4 regions of the Kitasatospora sp. NPDC034035 genome follow, and region 4 is predicted to be linked to each of the others. Evidence: riboswitches for the same ligand, from Rfam matches in the RefSeq annotation. Region 4 holds a riboswitch; each other region holds the start of a gene.
What was found. A riboswitch is a leader RNA that binds a small molecule or an ion and turns the genes downstream of it on or off. The one in region 4 is predicted to bind cyclic di-AMP.
Positions count from the first base shown of each region.

Region 1: linked by a shared signal. The riboswitch ahead of ACZ52J_RS23865 (C40 family peptidase) and the one ahead of ACZ52J_RS08015 (LysM peptidoglycan-binding domain-containing protein) in region 4 are both predicted to bind cyclic di-AMP.
Region 2: linked by a shared signal. The riboswitch ahead of ACZ52J_RS18400 (transglycosylase family protein) and the one ahead of ACZ52J_RS08015 (LysM peptidoglycan-binding domain-containing protein) in region 4 are both predicted to bind cyclic di-AMP.
Region 3: linked by a shared signal. The riboswitch ahead of ACZ52J_RS04765 (M23 family metallopeptidase) and the one ahead of ACZ52J_RS08015 (LysM peptidoglycan-binding domain-containing protein) in region 4 are both predicted to bind cyclic di-AMP.

Region 1 covers NZ_JBVISA010000017.1:82,376-86,300, forward strand. Annotated here, with positions in the region: gene ACZ52J_RS23860 (C40 family peptidase) at 1-811, opposite strand, end outside; gene ACZ52J_RS23865 (C40 family peptidase) at 1,038-2,171, opposite strand; cyclic di-AMP (ydaO/yuaA leader) riboswitch at 2,182-2,335, opposite strand; gene ACZ52J_RS23870 (C40 family peptidase) at 2,673-3,710, opposite strand; gene ACZ52J_RS23875 (NYN domain-containing protein) at 3,911-3,925, opposite strand, start outside.
Region 2 covers NZ_JBVISA010000011.1:258,333-262,257, reverse strand. Annotated here, with positions in the region: gene ACZ52J_RS18405 (sirohydrochlorin chelatase family protein) at 465-1,424, shown strand; cyclic di-AMP (ydaO/yuaA leader) riboswitch at 1,922-2,090, shown strand; gene ACZ52J_RS18400 (transglycosylase family protein) at 2,098-3,396, shown strand; gene ACZ52J_RS18395 (hypothetical protein) at 3,618-3,818, shown strand; gene ACZ52J_RS18390 (LacI family DNA-binding transcriptional regulator) at 3,891-3,925, opposite strand, start outside.
Region 3 covers NZ_JBVISA010000002.1:421,848-425,772, forward strand. Annotated here, with positions in the region: gene ACZ52J_RS04745 (SpoIIE family protein phosphatase) at 1-96, opposite strand, end outside; gene ACZ52J_RS04750 (TetR/AcrR family transcriptional regulator) at 191-757, opposite strand; gene ACZ52J_RS04755 (alpha/beta fold hydrolase) at 835-1,662, opposite strand; gene ACZ52J_RS04760 (YiaA/YiaB family inner membrane protein) at 1,819-2,109, opposite strand; cyclic di-AMP (ydaO/yuaA leader) riboswitch at 2,306-2,464, shown strand; gene ACZ52J_RS04765 (M23 family metallopeptidase) at 2,477-3,310, shown strand; gene ACZ52J_RS04770 (hypothetical protein) at 3,374-3,925, opposite strand, start outside.
Region 4 covers NZ_JBVISA010000004.1:265,916-269,840, forward strand. Annotated here, with positions in the region: gene ACZ52J_RS08010 (cytochrome P450 family protein) at 1-1,116, shown strand, start outside; cyclic di-AMP (ydaO/yuaA leader) riboswitch at 1,368-1,535, shown strand; gene ACZ52J_RS08015 (LysM peptidoglycan-binding domain-containing protein) at 1,541-2,446, shown strand; gene eno (phosphopyruvate hydratase) at 2,703-3,925, shown strand, end outside.

The DNA of each region.
Region 1 (3,925 bases), on a different contig from region 4:
TGTAGTACATCAGACCGGAGCAGTCGAACGCACGGGGCCCGGTGGCCCCGTAGACGTACGGCGCGCCGACCATCCGGACCGCGGCCGCCAGCGCGGCGGCCCCGCGCTCGGAGGCGGGCGGGGCGGAGCCGAGGTCCAGCCGGTCGGTGCCGCGGGTGGCGCGCTGCTCGGCGTCCCGGGCGTCCTGGGCGGTCATCCTGGCCCGCTCGACGGCGCCCAGGCCGTTGAGCAGCTTCTGTGCCGTGGTCAGCCGCTGCTGGATCTGCTGCTTGCTGTCGGCGAGCGAGCGGCGGGTCTGGTCCAGCTCGGCGAGCTTGCCGGCGGCCTCGGCGCGCCGTTGGTCGAGCCGGCGCTGGCGGGTGACCAGCTCGTGCAGCGTCTCCTGCTGCCGCTGCGTCGCCTGGCCCATGGTTCGGGCGCGGGCGAGGTAGTCCTCCGGGTCGGGGGACAGCATCAGCCGGGCGGTCTGGGTCATCCCGCCGCCGCGGTACTCGGCCCCGGCCACGGTCGCCAGGTCGCCGCGCAGCTCGTTGAGCTGGTCCTGGGCGACGGCGATCTCGCCCTGCAGGATCGTGGTCTCCCCCTGGAGCCGCCGCTGGGCCTCCTGGGCCGCGTTGTACCTCTCCGAAGCCTGCTCGGCCTCGTCGTAGAGCTGCTCGACCTGTGTCTTGACGTCCTTGCGGTCGGCCGGGTCCGGGCTGCCGGGGGCGGCGTGGGCGCTGCCGCCGGTCGCCATGCCGAGCGCGGTGGTGGCCGCCGCCGTCAGCACCAGCGCACGGACGAGCAGTTGGGAACGGCGGTGCACGGGCATGGTGGCAGCGGCTCCAATCCTGCGGCGCGGCCCCGCCGCCGCCCCACTGCGGGCGGTCGTCGAGCGGGAGTCCGGTGGCAGACGTTAGCGAGTCCGGGCAAGCGAGTCCAAACCCCTCCGGACCCGAATATTTGACCCGTAATCGGACATCAGCCCGAGCCGCCGAAAAAGCCGCAGGCCCGGCCTTCCGTGGAGGAAGACCGGGCCTGGAAGCGCCGAGTACGGATCAGACCCGCACGATGCTGGTCAGCGGCATGTTGGTGACGGCCTCGTAGCGGACCGAGGCACCCGGCTTGGGCGCGTGCAGCACCTGGCCGTTGCCGGCGTAGATGCCGACGTGGTGGGCGTCCCCGAAGAAGATCAGCAGGTCGCCGGGCTGGGCCTGGGACAGGTCGCTGCCGATCCGGGTGCCGGCGTGCGCCTGCTCCTGCGAGGTGCGCGGCAGCGAGACGCCGACCTGGTTGAACGCCCAGACCATCAGGCCGGAGCAGTCGAAGGAGGACGCGCCGGTGGCGCCCCACACGTACGGGCTGCCGACCTTGGAGGCGGCGGCGGAGAGCGCGGCTGCACCGCGCGAGCTGCCGGGGGCGACCGGCTTGGCGACCGGCGAGGCCGGGGCCGGGGCCGAGCCCGCGGAGAGGTCGGTGCGGCTGTTGTCGCGGGAGGCGCGGTCGGCGGCCTGCTGGGCCTTCACCGCGGCGTCGGCCTGGGCCTTGGCGTCGGCGGCGGCCTTCTCCTCGGCCGCGCGCAGCGCCTGGCGCTCCTGCTCGGTCAGGGTGTTGAGCAGGTCCTGGGCGGCCTTCAGCTTGTTCTGGACCTCGTCCTTGGAGGCCTTCAGCTGCTGGGTGGTCGACTCCAGCTCGGCGAGCTTGCCCTGGGCCTCGGTGCGGTCCTGGTCGAGCTTGCGCTGCTGCTCCTGGAGCACCTTCAGCTGGTTCTTCTGGGTGTCGCCGGCCTGGTTCAGCGCACCGGCCTGGTTGAGGAAGCTGTCCGGGCTGGACGAGAACATCAGCTGCACGGTCGGGGATATGCCGCCGTTGCGGTACTGCTCCCCGGCGATCTCGGCCAGGCCGCCCTGCAGGTCGGTCACCTGGTCCTGCTGACGGGCCACCTGGTCCTGCAGGCCGGAGACCTGCTTCTCCAGCGTCTGCTGCTTCTCCTGGGCGGCGTTGTACTGCTCGGTCGCCACCTCGGCCTGCTCGTTGAGCTGGTCGACCTGCTCCTTGACCTGGTCCTTGGTCGGCTGCGGGTCGGCGTGGGCGCCGGACTGCGCGGAGAGGGCGACGGCTGCGGCGGCGACACCGGTCAGGATCGAGACACGGGCGCGGCCGGCTGGCTTGGGACGACGATGGGACGCCACGAAGGCGGGCTCCTTCTTCCTACGTCCGCCTACCGGGTGAGCTGACGGGTTCGGGCCGGAAGCATGCCCTACGACGCCTCACGGCCGTTCCAGCGGCCGACCTGGCGCCGATTCACCCCGGAGGAACGTGGTTCCCCGGCTCCGCTGCGCAGCACCCCCGACTACTGGGCTCCCCTGTCGGGCAGTCGCTTCGACCTGCCCCGCTGCCTCGCGAACTCGACGGTAGCCACCGCCGCCACCCCGGCTGGGTGATCGACACTGCGATGGCTCGGTGCATGACCCTAGTAACTGAACCGTGATCGGTTCAAATCCTTGTCAGAAAAAAGACGGAAGATTACCCAAGTTCTTTTGTGAAAATGACCGATGGTAACCGCCGCCCCACGCAAGGCTGATCAGGTCTCACCCGATACTCGCGAAACGGTCGAAAACCCGAACGCCACCCCCGATCGGGGGTGGCGCGGATCACAGGGCTCGGGCGAACCCCTTCGGCGTGTCGGGCCGTCAGACCCGGCGGATGGTGTTGATCGGCATCGCGTCGGCCTTCATCACCTTCACCACGTCACCGGTGTGCGGCGCGTGGACCACCATGCCGTTGCCGATGTACATCGCGACGTGGTGCATGTCGGGGCCGTAGATGACCAGGTCGCCCGGCTGAGCCGCCGCCAGTCCGGGCACCGCGGTGCCGTAGTGGCCCTGCTCCTGCGAGGTGCGCGGCAGCGAGACGCCGGCCTGGCCGTACGACCAGACCATCAGGCCCGAGCAGTCGAAGGTGCTCGACCCGGTGGCGCCCCACACGTACGGCGAGCCCTGCTTGCTCATCGCCTTGGCGAGGGCCACGGCCGCGTAGCCACTGGCCGGCGGCAGGCTGCTCAGGTCGACCCGGTCGCTGCCGCGCGAGGCCCGGTCGTCCTGCGCCTGCTGGGCCTTCAGCGCGGTGCGCTCGGCGGCGCTCAGCGAGTTCATCAGGTCCTGGGCGGCCTTCAGCTTGGTGTTGACGTCCGCCTTGGCCTGGTTCAGGTCCTTGGTGGTGGTGTCGAGCGAGGCCAGCACGGCGGCCGCCTCGGTCTTCTCCTGGTCCAGCCGGCGCTGCTGGTCCAGCAGCCCCTTGAGCGCCTCCGCCTGGGTGGTGCTGGCCTGCTGGACGGTGGAGGCCTTCTCCAGGTAGCCGGACGGGTCGGAGGAGAGCATCAGCTGGACGGACGGGTCGATGCCGCCGGTGCGGTACTGCTCGCCCGCCACCTCGGCCAGGCCGGCCTGCAGCTGGGTCATCTGCTCCTGGCCGCGGGCCACCTGGTCCTGCAGCTGGTCGGCCTGCTTGCGCAGCTGCGTGGCCCGCTCCGTGGCGCCGTTGTACTTCTCTGCCGCCTGCTCCTGCTCTTGCTGGAGTTGGTCGATCTGCGCCTTGACGTCCGTTTTGTTCGGCTGCGGCGCGGCGTGCGCGGCTACCTGGGCGGAGAGTGCGACCGCGGTCGCAGCGGCCGCGGTGAGCACGGAGACCCGCGCGCGGCTCGGCTGCTTGGGACGGCGGTGGGAGGCCAAGGGACCGGCTCCTTCTTCCAACGGACTCACCCGATTGGATGAGATTCCGGAAAATAGGTTTGACGCCAGACCCTAGTGCGGATCTATCCGCTTTGCCACTCCCCCGAAGGCGTGAACTCTGTTTCCCACACCGACTTCACCGGACCCGCACACCACCACGGACCCAAGGCTGACCAGGAGTCATCCTACGCGGCCCGCGCTCAGGGCCGGGCCAG
Region 2 (3,925 bases), on a different contig from region 4:
CGCCTCACTTGACGCGATGATAGCTGCAGTGCACGTGCATCAGCACGGGACGTTGCAGGTGCACGAGGCCTTTTACCCGCGGCCCCGAACTCTTCACGGGGTCTCCCCTGACGGTACGTAAACGGACATAGTCGACTGAATCACCGGAGCCGCGATAACCCGCCGTGAGCGGCTCCCCGCTGAATGTTGATCTTCGAATGCCGGGAGTCGCGCCACCGTGACCCTCCGTCAGACGACCTCCGGACTGTGAGACATCTCACGCACCACAGTCGCAACGCCGCACCACGTGGGGCACGTCAAAGCAATGGCCCGTGCTCGCACGGGGGTTGGGTGAGGAATGTCCGGATTGTGGGCAAACCACCCGTACCGGCACGGCGGCCACACCGGGTCCGCACCGCGACCGCGCCAAACCCGTACGGCAGCCGACTGCAGGCCGGACGGGCCGATGTCCTACGATCTCCGGCATGAGCACCGCAGCCATTCCGGGCGCGCCACTGCCCGTCCGCACTCCAGGCTCCCGTGCGCGGGGGCGCCACCGTCGTCCCGAGCGCCCCGCGATCCCGGCCAACGCGCCGGCCCTGGTGCTCGCCGTGCCCGCGACCGCCGGGCCCGAGTCCCGCTCGGTCGTCGAGGAGCTGCTCTCCATCGTCCGCAGCGAGCAGAACGGCGTCCAGGCCGCGGTCGGCTACCTCCCCGGCGACTACGCCGAGGGCGCCGGCGGCGAGGACCGCACCGTCGCCGAGCTCCTGGCCATGGCCGCCGAGGCCGGGCTGCCGACGCCCGTCCTGGTGCCGCTGGTGCCCGGTCCGCACGGTTTCCTGGCCGAACTCCACGCGCTCGCCGCCGAGTACGGCGCGCCGGTCACCGACGCGCTGGGCCCGCACCCGCTGCTCGCCGAGGCCGTGCACGTGCGACTCTCCGAGGCGGGGCTGGCCCGCGCCGACCGGGCCCGGCTGTTCGCCATCGCGACCGCCGCGGACGGCGTGGTCCTGACCACCGTCGGCGGCGAGGACGCCGCCGCCGCAGCCGGCATCACCGGCGTACTGCTGGCCGCCCGACTGGCCGTCCCGGTCGTCGCCGCCGCGCTCGACGTGCCCGGCTCGGTGGCCGCGGCCGTCAACCACCTCAAGGAGTCCGGCTCGCAGCGCCCGGCGCTGGCCCCGCTGGTGATCGGGCCGGAGGCCGACTCCGAGCTGCTCGCCACGGCCGCCGAGGAGACCGGCTGCCCGTCGGCGGCGCCGCTGGGCGCGTACCCGACCGTCGGCCAGCTGATCGCCTCCACCTACCTGGCCGCGCTGCCCACGCCGTCCCCGGAGGAGCTGGCGCAGGCCGAGGCGGAGGCGGCGGCCGCCGCCGAGGCCGAGGGGGTCGTGGAGGGCGCCCGGCGCGCTCACGCGGCCGCCGAGGCGCCTGCCGGACAGTAAGGACACCACGCGCCGGTCGGCGCGCACACAGGGCCCGGAACGGCTTGCGTTCCGGGCCCTTCGCTTTGCCTCTCTCGTTGCCCCTCCTGTTGCCTCTCCTGCTGCCCCTCCTGCTGCTTTCCTGTGCCGTACGGGAGTTACAGGAGTTAAGCGAGCAATGAAGGGAATGTCCGTTCTGGCGCCATTTGCAAGGAAATGGTGAGCGCACTCTCCGGCGCTCGAATCGCGGCCACCCCCCTGGCTCGGACGGCGCGCCGCTTCGCGCTTCAACACACCGTCACGTCACTCCTGAGGCGAAGACAGTTGTGGGCATCCGCAACAGCATTGCCGAAAAACGATCATTTACGATCATGATTACCTGACATTTTGGCAGTTCCCACTAAACCGTGATGCGCGTCACAGCTATTTGCAGTTTGAACTTAAGTCTGCTTAACGTGCTCCCCGTTCGTGGCCACACGGACCCAGTTCATCCGCAACGCCGAGTCCTGCCGTCGGATGTCCTGGAAGCGCGAAAACGCACCACGGCAGGAGCGGGGGACCCACAGGTAAGTCGCCCCGGACCGTTCCCCGGAACGTCCAGGGCTAGGGGTGAAGCCGCGCTCACGCGCGGCCGGGCAACTCCAGCCCGAATCCGACAGCTCACCTCGCAGGCGTGGGAGAGGACCGCGTCTTCATGCTGCCCACCAACGGCACCCGTCTGTCCAGCCGCACCCGCCGCGTGATCGCCGCCATCGGCGTCGCGGGCGTCGGCCTCACCGTCCCGTGCCTCGTCTCCGGCACCGCCTCCGCGGCCTCCGTCGCCACCTGGGACAAGGTCGCCCAGTGCGAGAGCACCGGCAACTGGAGCATCAACACCGGCAACGGCTTCTACGGCGGCCTCCAGTTCACCCAGAGCACCTGGTCCGCCTTCGGCGGCACCGCCTACGCCGCGCGCGCCGACCTGGCCACCAAGGACCAGCAGATCGCCGTCGCCGAGAAGGTCCTCGCCTCGCAGGGCCCCGGCGCCTGGCCGGTGTGCTCGGTCCAGGCCGGCCTCACCAAGGGTGGCGCCCCGGCGTCCGTCGACACCTCGACCGCCGCCAAGCCCGCCGCGCCCGCCGCCCCGGTCGCCAAGCCCGCCGCCAAGCCGGCGCAGACCCAGGCCCCGGCCGCCAAGCCGGCCGCGCCCGCCCAGGACGCTGCCCAGGCCGCCACCGACTCCGCCACCGGCAACTGGACGCAGAAGCACCAGCAGCAGGCCCAGAGCGGCGACTACACCGTGGTCGAGGGCGACTGGCTGTCCTCGATCGCCGACAAGCACAACGTCCAGGGCGGCTGGCAGCGGCTGTACGACCTCAACCGCAGCACCCTGACCGACGGTCCGAACACCATCTACCCGGGCCAGCACCTGTCCTTCGGCGACGGCGGCCAGGCCCAGCAGTCGGCCTCCACCGACCAGTCCGCCTCCTCGGACAAGTCCGGCTCGGACTTCACCTGGTTCAACCGCTCGCAGAAGTCCGGTCAGTCCGCGAACGGCGGTGCCGTGAACGCCAAGCCGGCGGCCCAGACCCAGACCCCGGCCGCCCAGCCGGCCGCCCAGGCGCAGACCCAGGCCCCGGCCCAGGCCGCCACCGGCAGCATGGCCGCCGCGGTCGCCTTCGCCGAGTCCAAGGTCGGCCAGGCCTACGTCTACGGCGGCACCGGCAACGGCGGCTGGGACTGCTCCGGCCTGACCCAGGCCGCGCTGCGCGCCGCGGGCATCTCCGTCCCGCGCGTCGCCGCCGACCAGGCCGCCGCCAGCACCCACGTCTCGCTGGACAGCCTGCAGCCGGGCGACCTGCTGTTCTGGTCCAACAACGGCCAGGACTCGGGCGTCTACCACGTCGCGATCTACGTCGGCGGCGGCAAGTACGTCGAGGCCGCCAACCCGAGCTCGGGCGTGCGCGAGCAGACCGTCGCCAACTGGGCCCCGGACTTCGCCGGCCGGGTCTGAGCACGGCGAACGGCTGACAGCCGACGGATTTCGACTGACGGACAACAGATAACAGATAACAGATTTCAACATCTGTCAGCTGTCAGTCGTCCTCCGAACGCTGACCACCCGCCACCCCCGGGGAGAGTCTGGTCGCTCCTCCCCGGGGGTTCCGGCGTATCCCCGTGGTGAAACCCCGCCCCAACGGGCAAGCTGCTGCTCCGCACCCGAGGAGGAGTCACATGGCCCAGGTCACCGTCACCATCGACGCGAACCTCGCGATCGACGCGATGATGCTCTCCGGTACCACGAACCCGCAGGACGCCGTCGAACTGGTCCTGCGCGACTACCTGGCCCGCGGCCGCCGCACCGAGACCCGTACCGGCGACGCGGCCGACGGCCGACGCCTCACCGCCGACCGTCCCACCGCCCAGGAGGGCTGACCCGGCGCACGCCGAAGGGCCCCGGAGAGCAACTGCCCTCCGGGGCCCTTCCCTTGCCCCTACGGCCGACGCTCAGCGCGCGCAGGCCCCGGTGGACCCGCGCATCA
Region 3 (3,925 bases), on a different contig from region 4:
CAGGCGCACACAGCGCATCGCACTGCGCGTGGTCGAACCGCTGAGCGGGGTCCGGCGCTGGTCGGGAGTCCGGCTGTCGTCCTCGGAGGGGGGCACTGATTCTTAATACCCCATTTCCCCGGACGGTGGAGGGTGACCGAGCCGCCGCACCGGCCCCCGCCCACCACGGCCTGCGCACCTGGTCGGGCCGCTACGCCGGCCAGGTGCGCAGGCCGGTGGTGAGGGCGGTGATGAGGCGGTCCTGGGTGGTGGTGAGGTCCTCGGCGAGTTGGAAGGCGCCGGCGGTGGTGAGGGAGGCGAAGCCGTGGGCGAGGGAGCGGACGGTGCGGGCGGCGTGGATCGCCTCGGAGCCGTCGAGGCCGTACTCCCGCAGGACGGCGATGATCACGCCGACGAGCCGGGCGGCCGCCCGGGCCAGGTCGTCGTCGGGCTGCGGGGCCTGGGGGAGGGCGTTGTAGCGGTGGGGGCGTTCGGTGGCGTACGCGTGGTAGGCGCGCAGGACGGTGGCGACGGCGTCGTCCCCGCTGCGGCCGACGGCGGCGTCCGCGAGGCGGTCGGCCAACTCCTCGGTGACCCGGACGGCGATCAGCTGCCGCAGTTCGGCGAGGCCGCCGCTGACGTGCTTGTACAGCGAGGGGGTGGCGACCCCGGCCCGGGCGGCGACGGCGGCCAGGGTGAGGGCGTCGGCGCCCTGTTCGTCGATGAGGGCGAGGGCGTGGTCGACGACCTGGTCGGGGGTCAGTCCTACGCGGGGCATGGTTTCGGCTTCTCCGTACGGAAGTCGGGCGACGGGTCGGGCCGGACGGCCGCTCGGTCGGGCGGCCGGGCCGGCGGTCAGGCGAGTTCGGCGAGGAAGGGCAGCAGGGCGTCCGTGGTGGCCTGCGGGTTGTCGGCCATCGGATAGTGCCCGGACCCCTCGATCATCGCCTTCCGCGCGCCGAGTGCCGCGACCTGCCGGTCGGCGACGAGTTCCGGCTTTGGGAAGTCGGGGTCCTTGCTGCCCATGACCACCAGCGCCGGGCACCGCACGGCGGCCGTCCAGCCGGCCGGCGACGAGTCCCCGGTGACGTATCCGCGGGTGGCGGTCTTGCGGCCCGGGGTGCGCAGGGCGGCGACCAGTCCGTCCACGTAGCCGTCGAAGTCGGCGGGCTTGGCGCCGGGGAAGGCCATCCGGCGCAGGTAGAAGCCCCAGAAGGCGGGCCAGTGGACGAGGGCCGCGCTCATCAGGCGGAGGGCGCCGCGCATCAGGGCGCCGGGCTGCGGGTTCTCGACGAAGGCGTCGATCAGGACGATCCCGGCGATCCGCTCCGGGGCGTCCCCGGCGGCCTTGACGACCGTCGCGCCGGTGTAGGAGTTCCCGGCGAGGACGGCGCGTTCGATGCCGAGGTGGTCGAGCAGGGCGAGGACGTCGCCGGCGATGGCGGCGGGGCCGTAGTCGTCCCAGGCGATGGAGGATTCGCCGAAGCCGCGCAGGTCCATGGTGACGACGCGGTGGCCGGCGGCGACGAGCAGCGGGCGCAGGTGCCGGTACGCGGCCCGGCTGTCGAGCATTCCGGGGAGCAGGACGACGGGGGTGCCGTCGCCCTGTCGGGTGTCGTCGAAGGCGATCCGCCCGCCGGGGACGGTCAGGTACTGGGTGTCCGGGCTGATGGGGGCGTTCATGGTGGGCCTCCTCGGTCCTTCGCTGCGACATCGGCGCTGCTGCCGATAGCCATAAAGCTAAGGCTAATAGCCTTAGCCGTCAAGCCCTCGGCCGAAGAGAGTCTCGAAGGAACTGTCGAAGAGGGCGTCGACGGGAGAGGGGAAGGCTGGCTCGCCTCAGATCCCCTCGGGCTTGAACGGGTCGTGCTCGCTGAGCAGCTTCTCCAGTCGGGCCTGGTCGACCCGGCTGACGATCTCGTTCGACTCGTGCCGGTCCCGGATCACCTTCGCCAGGGTGAAGGAGGAGGTGACCGTGTAGAGGAGGCCGATCCCGAGGAATGCCCGAGTCCACCCGCCGACCGGCAGGTAGGCGATCCCGACGGCGAGGGCGGTGCCCGACAGGGCGAAGGAGAGGATGGCCTGGATGTAGTACGCGGCCGTCGTGCGGTTCTGCATCGGTGCGCTCATGGCGCCAGGATGCGGCCGCCCGGCCGGGCCGCACATGAGTAGGAGTACTCAGATGGGGTGCTCGCATGAGGGGTCGTTCGTTGACGTCCGATCACTCGCTCCACTGCCGTCCCGGACGGATGGCTTGGAATCAGAGCGTCCTAGGATTAACGTTTGATAACGCAGCGCGGTCGTCAACGCCGTTCCCAGACGGCACCGTGCGCCGTCGCCTAATCCCGCCGACCGGCCTCCGGGCAGGTCAGGGAGCCGGGGAACCATGTTCCTTGGGGTGAATCGGCGGGGCCCCGGCCCGGCCGTAGGAGACCTTCCTGCTCCGAACCCGTCAGCTAACCCGGTAGGCGCGAAGGAAGGAAAGGAGCGCGCCTCCGTGGCGTCGACGCACACCCCGGCACACCCGGCCGGCCCCGCAGCCGGTACCCAGCTCCTCGACCACCCCGGCGTGGACGGGCCCGAGGCCCTCGGCCCGGAGGCCGAGGCCAACCGGCACCGGATGCCGCGTCAGACCCGCGGCGCCTCCCCGCTGCTCGGCGTCACCGCCGTCGCCGCCACCCTCGGTGCCACCGGCTTCGCCTCGGCCACCCCGGCCGTCGCGCCCGCCATCGAGGCCCCCGACGAGACCCCGGTCGCGCTCGCCGCCGACCCCGGCCTCGCGCTCGCCGCCCGCATCCAGCAGCAGGCCGACAGCCAGCGCACCGCCGCCGAGGAGGGTGCCCGCGTGCAGGCCGCGCAGGAGGCCGAGGCCAAGGCCGCCGCCAAGGAGGCGGAGGCCAAGGCCGCCGCGACGGAGGCGGAGGCCAAGCGCGCCGCCGCCCTCACCCTCCCGGTGAAGGACTACCGGCTCTCCGCCCACTACGGCCAGAGCGCCCGCTACTGGGCCAACCTGCACACCGGCCTGGACTTCGCCGCCGACACCGGCACCCCGGTGTACGCGCTCGGCCAGGGCACCATCACCTCGGCCGGCTGGTCCGGCTCGTACGGCTACCGGATCGTCGAGACCCTGCCCGACGGCACCGAGATCTGGTACTGCCACCTCTCCTCGATCATCAAGGGCTCCGGCGGCGTCGCCTCCGGCCAGCAGATCGGCAAGGTCGGCGCGACCGGCAACGTCACCGGCCCGCACCTGCACCTGGAGGTGCGCCCCGGCGGCGGCGCCCCGGTCGACCCGGAGCCCTGGCTCCAGCAGCACGGCCTCAACCCGTAACGGACACCCGAAAGCCCCCGGTCGCACGCTCGGTTCGAGCGGCCGGGGGCTTTTCGCGGCGTCTCACTCCTCCGCGGGCAACTGCGCCACGTACGCGTCGATCTCCTCCTGGCCGGGCTCCGGCGCCAGCTCGGGGAACTCCGCCACCAGCAGCCGCGGCAGCCCCGGCACCGTCCACTCCCCGAACAGGTCGAGCGCCGCGTCGACCGCCGCCTCCTCGAACTGCCCGAAGTCACCGGCCAGCTCGTCCGGCATCGGCCGCCCGAGCGCGGTCAGCTCGGCCAGGTTGCGGTAGCTGCGCCGCATCAGGCCCTGCTCCAGCAGCCGCCGCGCGCCGTCCGTGGCCATGCCGACCGACAGCACCCGGCCCGGTCCCCAGCCCCGCTCGTCCGGCTCGTCCAGCCAGCCGGCCGGCACCAGCGACTCGTACGCGGCCAGCCGCTCCTCCTCCGGGAGCTCGCCGAAGCCGGTCAGCCAGTCCCGCACCGCCGCCTCGTCCGCGACGTCCACCCCGTACGCGTGCAGCAGCAGCGCGTACAGCCGGGGCCAGGTCACCAGGTCGGCGCGGCGCAGCAGCCCGGCCGCGACCTCGCCCTGCCACTCGGCCTCCGCGTG
Region 4 (3,925 bases):
AACCCGGCGCACCACAGTGAGCAGGCGCACCGCACCGGCCGGGTGGGCATCCCGGGGGAGCGGCAGGCGGACCTGATGACGCACCTGCTGAACATCGACCCGCCGGACCACACGCGGCTGCGCCGACTGGTGTCGAAGGCGTTCACCCCGCGCCGGGTGGCCGAGTTCGAGCCGCGGGTGCAGCAGCTCACGGACCGGCTGATCGACGGCTTCGCGCAGCGCGGTTCGGCGGACCTCATCCACGAGTTCGCCTTCCCGCTCCCCATCTACGCGATCTGCGACCTGCTGGGCGTGCCGGCCGAGGACCAGGACGACTTCCGCGACTGGGCCGGCATGATGATCCGCCACGGCGGCGGCCAACGCGGCGGCGTGGGGCGAGCGGTGAAGCGGATGCGGGCGTACCTGCTGGAGCTGATCCACCGCAAGCGGGCGGACCTCGGGGACGACCTGATCTCGGGTCTGATCCGGGCGAGCGACCACGGCGAGCACCTGACCGAGAACGAGGCCGCGGCAATGGCCTTCATCCTCCTCTTCGCCGGTTTCGAGACGACCGTGAACCTCATCGGCAACGGGATGTACGCGCTGCTGCGCAATCCGGGGCAGCGCCGGTCGCTGCAGGAGTCGGTGGCGCGCGGGGAGCACGCGCTGCTGGAGACGGGGATCGAGGAACTCCTGCGCTACGACGGGCCGGTGGAGATGGCGACCTGGCGGTTCGCGACGCGGCCGCTGACCATCGGCGGGGTGGACATCCCGGTCGGTGACCCGGTGCTGGTGGTGCTGGCCGCCGCGGACCGCGATCCGGCCCGGTTCGCGGACGAGAACACCCTGGACCTGGCCCGGACTGACAATCCCCACCTGGGGTTCGGGCACGGCATCCACTACTGCATCGGCGCCCCGCTGGCCCGCCTGGAAGGGCGTGCCGCCCTGGCCACACTGCTTTCCCGGCTGCCCGATCTGCGGCTCGCGGAAAGCCCGGAGAATCTGCGCTGGCGCGGCGGTCTGATCATGCGTGGACTGCGGGAACTTCCGGTCGAATTCAGTCCGGAGAGTCGCTCCCCGCATACGCCCCTGCATACGCCTCCGCATACGCCCCCGACACCCCTTATGCGCCCCTGACAAACTGACACAAGATGACGAAACGCCGGGCGACACGCTGACGGAACGTCGCCCGGGGTCTTCCGGTTCAGGTGTGAACGCCCATCAATCCGGACATAGCGGCGCCGTTGGTAGGCGATCGGGCACGCGCCGTAATTTCTGTGTGATATCGGTGATATGAGCTTGTGATTGGTCTGAGGATCTGTCTACTCTCCCTGGAGTTCGCAGCTGCGGACCTCGTGCGCGGAACGCCGAATCCTGCCCGCCGCGTCACGGGAAACCGACCAGAACCCTGGGCAGGGGCGGGGGAACCAGGTTTGTTGCCGTTTCCCACGGCTTGGGGTGAAGCCGCCTGAGCGGAATCGTTTCCGCGTACGGCGGCCGGGCCACCTCCCGGTCCGAACCCGACAGCTCACCTCGCAGGCGTGCGGAGAGGGACCTCTTCATGCTGTTCGTTGGAACCGGTCGTCACCGCCGTCGTACCCAGACCGAGAAGGCCATTGCCGTCGCCGGTGTGGCCGGCGTCGGACTCGCGATGCCGCTCCTCACCGCCACCGGCGCCTCCGCCGCACCGGCCTCCGCCTGGGACTCCGTCGCCCAGTGCGAGAGCGGCGGCAACTGGAGCATCAACACCGGCAACGGCTTCTACGGCGGCCTGCAGTTCACCTCCGGCACCTGGAAGGCGTACGGCGGCACCGCGTACGCGCCGCAGGCCAACCAGGCCAGCCGGGCGCAGCAGATCTCGGTCGCCGAGAAGGTGCTCGCCTCGCAGGGCCCGGGCGCCTGGCCGGTCTGCTCGAAGAAGGCGGGCCTGAGCAAGGGCGGTGCCCCGGCCGCGGTCGACACCTCCTCGGACGCCAAGCCGCAGTCCGCCCCCGCGCAGCAGGCCCAGAAGCCCGCCGCCAAGCCGGCTCAGAACCCGGCCGCCCAGAAGCCCGCCGCGCAGAAGCCTGCCCAGAAGCCGGTGCAGCAGGCCGCCCCGCAGCAGCAGGCGCAGCCGCAGGCCCACGGCCTCTCCGGCCAGGGCGGTTGGGACGCGGACGCGAAGGTGTACTGGTACCAGAACAACGGCGCCTGGTACTGGACCAGCCACCAGAGCGTCTACCAGCAGTACGCGGGCCACGCCGCCGCGCAGCAGTACGCCCCGCAGGCCGCGCAGCAGCAGTACGCGCCGCAGGCCGCTCCGGCGTCCGGCCACGACTACACCGTCCGCGACGGTGACACCCTGTCGACCATCGCCGCCGCGCAGGGCGTGTCCGGCGGCTGGCACGCGCTGTACGAGCAGAACCACGGGACCGTCGGCGGCGACCCGAACCTGATCCTGCCCGGCCAGGTGCTGCACCTCGGCTGAGCCGACGCGTGAAGGCCGACGCGCGAAGGGGGTTGGGCCCGCCGGCCCCCTTCGTCCGCATTCGCCCGCTTCAGTGGGACAAGCTGGGACAAGCAGGTGAACTACTGGTGGGTAGCGGGGCCACACGCTGAGACGAGACCGAGGCGGACGTGGCCCCGGGAGCCTGGGCGGCTAGGCTCTGGTCCGTAACGACTCCGCAATCGTCCTGCTGACAGCACCACCGTCAGCCGGACCTGCTTCCGCAAGGAGATGCCTCGTGCCGTCCATCGATGTCGTCGTAGCCCGTGAGATCCTCGACTCGCGCGGCAACCCCACGGTCGAGGTCGAGGTCGGCCTCGACGACGGCAGCACGGGTCGTGCCGCTGTCCCGTCGGGTGCCTCCACCGGCGCCTTCGAGGCGCTGGAGCTGCGCGACGGTGACAAGAACCGCTACTTCGGCAAGGGCGTGGAGAAGGCCGTCCTGGCCGTCATCGAGCAGATCGGCCCGGAGCTGGTCGGCTACGACGCCACCGAGCAGCGCCTGATCGACCAGGCCATGCTGGACCTGGACGCCACCCCGGACAAGTCCTCGCTCGGCGCCAACGCCATCCTGGGCGTCTCGCTGGCCGTCGCCCACGCCGCCTCCGAGGCCAGCGACCTGCCGCTGTTCCGCTACCTGGGCGGCCCGAACGCGCACGTCCTGCCGGTCCCGATGATGAACATCCTCAACGGCGGCTCGCACGCGGACTCCAACGTCGACATCCAGGAGTTCATGATCGCTCCGATCGGCGCGGAGTCCTTCTCCGAGGCCGTCCGCTGGGGCGTCGAGGTCTACCACACCCTCAAGGGCGTGCTGAAGGAGCGTGGCCTGTCCACCGGCCTCGGCGACGAGGGCGGCTTCGCGCCGAACCTGGACAGCAACCGCGAGGCCCTGGACCTGATCACCGAGGCCATCCAGAAGGCCGGCTACGTGCCCGGCCGTGACGTCGCGCTGGCCCTGGACGTCGCCGCCTCCGAGTTCTACGAGGACGGCGCCTACCAGTTCGAGGGCAAGGCGCTCACCTCCACCGAGCTCATCGAGTACTACGCCGACCTGGTCGCGTCGTACCCGCTGGTCTCCATCGAGGACCCGCTGGACGAGTCGGACTGGGACGGCTGGAAGGCCATGACCGTCAAGCTGGGCGACAAGGTCCAGCTGGTCGGCGACGACCTGTTCGTCACCAACCCGGCCCGCCTGGCCAGGGGCATCGAGACCGGCACCGCCAACGCGCTGCTGGTGAAGGTGAACCAGATCGGCTCGCTGACCGAGACCCTGGACGCCGTCGAGCTGGCCCAGCGCAACGGCTACCGCTGCATGATGTCGCACCGCTCCGGCGAGACCGAGGACGTCACCATCGCCGACCTGGCCGTCGCCACCAACTGCGGTCAGATCAAGACCGGTGCCCCGGCCCGCTCCGAGCGCGTCGCCAAGTACAACCAGCTGCTGCGCATCGAGGAGAT